3 regions of the Paenibacillus sp. 11B genome follow, and region 3 is predicted to be linked to each of the others. Evidence: riboswitches for the same ligand, from Rfam matches in the RefSeq annotation. Region 3 holds a riboswitch; each other region holds the start of a gene.
What was found. A riboswitch is a leader RNA that binds a small molecule or an ion and turns the genes downstream of it on or off. The one in region 3 is predicted to bind S-adenosylmethionine.
Positions count from the first base shown of each region.

Region 1 (2,272 bases), on a different contig from region 3:
CATTCAGCGGTACACCACGCTTGGTCAACCGGGCAAACCACGGAGAGATCGTCTTTTTATCCGCGAGTGACCACAACATCCGCGAAGAGGCATACAGACCCGAGTTGGCAGCAGAGAGAATTGCCGTCAGAATGACAAAGTTCATAATATCTGCTGCATAGGGTACTCCAACTCGCTCCATCACGGCCACGAATGGACTTTCAAGGACACTGGCATCCGACATCGGCAATAACGCAGAGAGAATAACGATCGTTCCAATAAAAAAGAGTATTAAACGCCACAACGTGGTATTGATTGCTTTTGGAATGGTCTTCTCCGGATTCTCGGTCTCCCCGGCTGCAATCCCGATCAATTCCGTGCCCGAGAACGCAAAGTTTACGGCAAGCATCGTCATTAGTATCGCAGTAGCCCCGTTCGGGAACCAACCAGATGCAGTAATATTAGTTAGAAATGGTGCAGGTTCCGAATCAGCCATTGGGATAATACCGAACATGGCTGCGCCTCCTAGAATAATAAAGACCACAATCGTAAGGACTTTAACCGATGAGAACCAGAACTCCGATTCCGCAAAAAATTTGACCGTCAGCGCGTTGAACAGGAAGATCATGAGCGCAAAGAGCGCACTCCAGATCCATACATTCACGGAAGGAAACCAGCGCTGCATCAGCAGTCCGGCTGCTGTAAATTCGGAACCGAGGGCAACCGTCCAGGTTAACCAATACAACCAGGCCACGGTGTATCCTGTTGCTGGTCCGATGTATTTTGCCGCATAGCTATGAAACGCCCCTGTCTCCGGCATATGAACGGACAGCTCACCAAGACAGAGCATGACCAGATAAACGACAATCGCTCCAATCAGGTAAGATAGAATCGTGCCGATCGGTCTGCTGGATGGTATATCCAGAGCTAAGAAATAAACCTGTACCAATGACTCCACCAAGTGAGAGCATAATTACATGTCGTGCCTGCATTTTACGCTGAAAATGCCCAGTATCTTTGTTGTTATCCATGCCTGCTCCCCTGCTTCTTCATCCAGAACAACAAAAAGACACACTCTTCCTGAAGAGTGCGCCGTTACTGACAAATAAAAACAAACGTCCTATCTATCAGGCTGTTCACCCGCTGGAATTAGCACAGTATCGTTCAGATCTGTTGCTGAGGCTTCTAAGGGCCAGTCCCTCCACCTCTCTGGATAAGAAAATGATTTTTTATAAATATAGCGATCTATCATGGTTGTGTCAACTATTAAATATCATCATCCATTTGTGGATAAAGGAAATCTCCAACCCCATCTTTAATCTATCGATGATCCATAATCTGTGATTTTCATTTTCACATCATAGGTCACGGGAATCTGACTAAAGGTTTCATCCCAATTTTTTTTGACCTTTTTCCATACCTTCGGATATTTGATCCGCAACTGCTCTCCAAATCCGGCCACTTCCACCCGATAGGTGTGCTGCATTTTGTTCATAACCTGCTGCATCTGTTCTTTGGCTGCACCAGCGAACTGAACCTCCAATTCATTAATGTACTCTTCCGTCGCAGGAATTTCCGGAGAACTCCAATCTTCCATGAGCTGACCTTCTGATTCAACCTTTACATGAAAAGAAATGTCATCTCCGTGGACTTTTGGCACAATTTTGCTCTTAGTAGACTTGATTTCATAGACTATCGTATGTCCCTTTTTCGGTGCATACGATTTTAAGGCCCCTCCCTTAGCCTCCCCAGTGATCCAGGACAATCCTTGAAGGTCCACCTGATTTAAGCTGCCGATCCACTTTTTCGTTTTCCCTTTATAGACGCCTGCTCCTGAGAATTTATGCTCCCCATCAGCAGTAAGGACATTTTGCAGCAAAAAGCTTGATCCTGACTGCATTTTGCCATCAAGTTTCGCGAGGGATACAGGAGGAAGAATTTTATTGTTACGATATGCATTATTCACCAACCCTCTCAGATAAAAGGCTGGGATTTCTCCCGGCTCCTTGGAGCTAAGAGCATCCAAAGCGCGTCCTTTGCTCACCAGAATAAGGGAACTGGGTCGGATATCATTGTCCCGCAAAATAAAATCAAGCAGCTGCTCCAGACTATATTTATTCGACAACTCTTGGGAAACGACAATAACCTTTAAATGATGACCAATGAGTGGACGGTCTCTTCTTAGAGCAAACTGACGAAAGATCTGAAAAAGGGAATCTCCGGTAAGCTGTTCATTCAAAAAGGTTTGTCCGCCGGAAGAACCACTGGAACTGCTTTGATTTTCCTGTTTCCC
Region 1 covers NZ_JAUKNS010000004.1:168,818-171,089, forward strand. Annotated here, with positions in the region: partial or broken gene mmuP (S-methylmethionine permease) at 1-1,010, opposite strand, end outside; SAM riboswitch class I at 1,097-1,199, opposite strand; gene Q0V21_RS17640 (Ger(x)C family spore germination protein) at 1,295-2,272, opposite strand, start outside.
Region 1: linked by a shared signal. The riboswitch ahead of mmuP (S-methylmethionine permease) and the one ahead of metA (homoserine O-acetyltransferase MetA) in region 3 are both predicted to bind S-adenosylmethionine.

Region 2 (2,272 bases), on a different contig from region 3:
GGAATATGCCCGTTATGTCTACTTCTATAAGGATGGCTTCATCCGATGTTTTGCCATTCTGGATAAGTTAGGTACAGTGTTGAATGAAATATTTGAGCTAAATACGACCAATGTTAAAACCCATTTTTCTTATTTTACCGTATTAAGACAGTTCGGATATGACAAACTGCATCATGATCTTGCCAACGAACTGATCCAGATTAAAGACTCTTACCGTGAGCCAATGAGCAAATTGCGCAAACGACGAAACATGGAGATTCATTACATGAACTCCGAAATGCAGGATGATCTGTGGCAGCTGCACCAGACTCTGCAAGGGAAAGTGAAGCTGGAGGATCTGGATCAGCATCTCTTGGAACTCCGCCAGGGTGTGGATATGGTATGTGAGACGTTAAAAGCAGCCTATGGCTACATCAACAAGAAGTGGCATAAGCAAGGAATAACTCAATCCGGAAAGTAATTAGTTTGAAATATTTCCCTTTGACAAATCGGAATACTTGGATTATACTGAGTTCCTGATCGACAGTTAGATGGAATTAACATTTATGACATTAACATTATAACTACTGAACTTATAAATTAAATATTTCTTATCGAGAGCGGCGGAGGGACAGGCCCGATGAAGCCCGGCAACCGATTTATAACTGCATGACAGCTGTGTCATTCTTTATAGATGTTAGGTGCTAATTCCTACAAAATGTGTGCAAGGCACAATTTTGGCAGATGAGAAGGTATAATCTTTCACGTGAAGAGCCCTTTTTGTTTCTGCAAAAGGGGCTCTTTTTTGTACATCGAAGGGGAGTTTTCCTTTCATTCGGGTAAAGATACATGTAAGCAGTGGGAAGGAGCAAGTAATTTTGATTGAATTAAAAGGTTTAACCAAGACGTACGGTAAAGGTTCAAAAAGTACGACGGCCTTATCGGATCTAAATTTGAATATCCGCAAGGGTGAAATATTCGGAGTTATCGGTCATTCCGGTGCAGGCAAGAGTACATTGATCCGTTGTATCAATTTGCTCGAACGCCCGACGGCCGGCGAGGTTTGGGTGGATGGAATCAATTTAACCAGTCTGGGCAAGACCGATTTGCAACAACAACGGCGTAAGATCGGCATGATTTTTCAACACTTTAATCTGTTATCCTCAGCTACGGTATATGACAATGTGGCTTTTCCTTTGAAGCTGGTCAATACTCCCAAGGATGCAATGGATCGGAAAGTGAAGGAAATGCTCGCATTGGTTGGACTGGAGGACCACAGCAATAAATATCCGGCCCAACTGTCAGGTGGACAGAAACAAAGGGTGGGTATTGCGAGAGCACTCGCGAGTGATCCAAACGTGCTGCTGTGTGATGAAGCTACATCGGCACTTGATCCCCAGACAACTGATTCGATTCTCAAGTTGTTGCTGGATATTAATGAAAAGTACAACCTCACCATTGTTCTGATCACCCATGAGATGCACGTGATTCAGAATATCTGTGATCAGGTGGCGGTTATCCATCAGGGAGGCATCGTGGAGCAAGGGCCGGTGACGGAAGTATTCCTCAAGCCGCAGCATGCAATTACGCGTGACTTTATGATGCGGGACCATGAGGTGGGGATAGCATTGGAAGAGACTGCTCTGGCGAGTGCAGATGTTTCATTGCAGACGGACGGATCTTCTAAGCTTGTGAAAATATCCTTCCTGGGCAATAAAACCTATGAGGCGATTTTGTCCAGAACGGTTCGCAAAACAGGAGTGGATTTCGCCATTTTGCAAGGCACCATTTCGACGATCAAACAAGTTCCTTATGGGCAGCTGACCGTTCGGTTTGAGGGACAGTCGGATGAGATTAACCTCACCATTCATGAGTTAATCGCCCAGGGACTTGATGTGGAGGTGCTTCGTTAAATGGATTTTTCAACAGTGCGTTGGGAAGAAATCGGTAAGGCTTCAATTGAAACACTGCAAATTCTGGGAGCATCGGGACTGTTCACGATCATCATTGGTTTGCCGCTGGGCGTATTGCTGTTCATGACAGCAAGGTCGGCTTCAATCAAGTCTCAAGTGGTGTACACTATACTTTCGTTTATTGTAAACATTCTGCGATCCGTGCCATTTATCATTCTGATTGTTGCACTCATTCCGTTCACGCGTTCACTGGTCGGCACAGCTACAGGCGTACTGGGTGTTATACCACCGCTCGTCATTGCCGCTGCTCCATACTTTGCCCGGTTGGTGGAAACTACACTGCGTGAAGTGGATCGAGGCGTCATCGAAGCGGCGCAGGC
Region 2 covers NZ_JAUKNS010000007.1:66,519-68,790, forward strand. Annotated here, with positions in the region: gene Q0V21_RS26140 (Cthe_2314 family HEPN domain-containing protein) at 1-460, shown strand, start outside; SAM riboswitch class I at 588-730, shown strand; gene Q0V21_RS26145 (methionine ABC transporter ATP-binding protein) at 858-1,892, shown strand; gene Q0V21_RS26150 (methionine ABC transporter permease) at 1,893-2,272, shown strand, end outside.
Region 2: linked by a shared signal. The riboswitch ahead of Q0V21_RS26145 (methionine ABC transporter ATP-binding protein) and the one ahead of metA (homoserine O-acetyltransferase MetA) in region 3 are both predicted to bind S-adenosylmethionine.

Region 3 (2,272 bases):
TATCCACAATAGTCAGCAAGTTGTGGCTCTTCGCCCAGGAGCATACCGCTTCCACATCCGTAATCATCATTAGTGGATTAGTCGGTGTCTCAATAAATACCGCTTTTGTGTTCGGCTGACGGATACTTTCCAGAGCTGCAAGATCATTGGTATCTACGTAACTTGCTGTCACACCGAATCGAGACAGGATGCGTTCAAGCAAACGATACGTTCCCCCGTACAGATCCAGCGATACAATTAGATGATCTCCTTGACCGAATAAAGCAAAAATCGTTTGCAAAGCTGCCATGCCGGAGCTACAGGCAAAACCTGCATCCCCCGACTCCAATGCCGCCGCTGCTTCTTCCAATACTTTACGGGTTGGATTGGTCGTACGGATATAATCAAACCCCGTGCTTTGTCCAAGCTTCGGGTGGCGAAACGCAGTGGATTGATAGATCGGAAAATTAATGGCACCCGTTACCGGTTCATTGATAGACCCGATTTGAGCCAATCGGCTTTCGATTTTCAACTTGTTGTCTTCCATTGCAGCATCCTCCTGTAGTGTCGATTAGATTTGCGGACCAATATCGTAAGGCGTCTCTTGATACACATAGTAATTGAGCCAATTAGAGAATAATAAGTTTGCATGTGCCCGCCAGGTGGCTGGAGGTACACGGGAAGGGTCGTCATTCGGGAAATAATGTCTCGGTAGCGCAATATCCATGCCTTTGGATGCATCCCGGTCATATTCCCATTTTAATGAAAGCGGGTCATACTCGGCATGTCCGGTAGCGAAAATTTGTTTGCCGTCTTTGGTGGCGACCAGAAAAATACCGGCTTCCTCCGATTCAGCCAAAATTTCCAGACTTTCATTCTTTTCAATATCTTCACGGCGCACTTCCGTATGTCGGGAATGCGGAACGTTAAATACTTCATCAAATCCACGCAGCAAAGGCACGTTGGATCTGTTGATCGTGTGTGAGAATACGCCAAAACATTTTTCATCCAGCGGAACCTTTGGAACTCCGAAATGATGGTATAAACCCGCTTGGGAAGCCCAACATATATGCATAGTCGAAGTCACATTGGTTTTGGTCCATTCGAAGATCTCCTGGATTTCTTTCCAATAGTTCACGTCTTCAAAATCCATTTGCTCTACAGGAGCTCCCGTAATGATCATGCCGTCAAAACGGCGGTGCTCAATCTCGTCAAAGGTTTTGTAGAACAGGTCCAAATATTCCTGGGATGTGTTCTTGGACGTATGAGACTTCGGATGAACCAGAACGATATCTACCTGAATGGGTGTGTTACCTACCAGACGAAGCAATTGAGTTTCTGTCGTTTCCTTAGTAGGCATCAGGTTTAATATAGCGATACGGAGCGGACGAATATCCTGCTGATAAGCGGATGTCTCGTCCATGACAAAGATGTTCTCTCCTGCGAGTACTTCCTTGGCAGGCAGTGTGTCTGGAATTTTGATTGGCATAGTGGTTCTAACTCCTCCTTGAGCATAAATAGATGCAGCCACTGCGGCTGCGATACGATTCGCATCCGAACAGTTATAGGCTGCCATGAGCTTGCCTGCAGGCGCTGAATTGCAACCACATTGCTGGCGGCAAGCTCAAGTTCCTTAGCGAAAATCACTGCTGAGAAGTCGGTGCATATAACAAAGACCTTCCTCGGATTCCGAGAAAGGTCATATGTAAATAGATATGCGCCTCTCTCATCTCTCAGTTACAACAGTGTCAACTTGGACACTTGGTCGCTGCAAGAATTAGCACCGTGCGGTATACCGCCGGTTGCCGGGTTTCATCGGGCCAGTCCCTCCACCTACTCTTGATAAGATTTCGCTTTATTTAATTGTAAAATCTAGTGTGGTTCACCGTTTACTTTAAAACATTAATCCCCTCACGTCAAGGTGTAGTTCAATGTCTGTTCATCTGGATCGGAACCGTTCGTCAGCCGTTGTCATACACTGCTCCAGGGCGCGAAATCGACACATTTTTGCGCTTGAAAGGACTCTGTACCAGCGGTATACTAGACAAGTGTTGTAAACCCTTATGTGAGAGGTGACATATTCAATGGATGGCGACCCGAGGCCTGACTGGCAGCCGAATTCCGACAAACTGCATAGAGAATTGATATCAGCATGCCGGCAGCGGGACGTTACTTCCGTTTGGTTATAAAGCGAACGCAGTCCTGACTTCCAGGATCCGCTGCCGACCGGCTGATCTGTTCTTTTTGCGCCCATATTGATGAAATCCGCCCATTTGGCGGGTGCAGAAGGAGT
Region 3 covers NZ_JAUKNS010000008.1:14,084-16,355, forward strand. Annotated here, with positions in the region: gene Q0V21_RS27320 (aminotransferase class I/II-fold pyridoxal phosphate-dependent enzyme) at 1-526, opposite strand, end outside; gene metA (homoserine O-acetyltransferase MetA) at 551-1,468, opposite strand; SAM riboswitch class I at 1,703-1,828, opposite strand.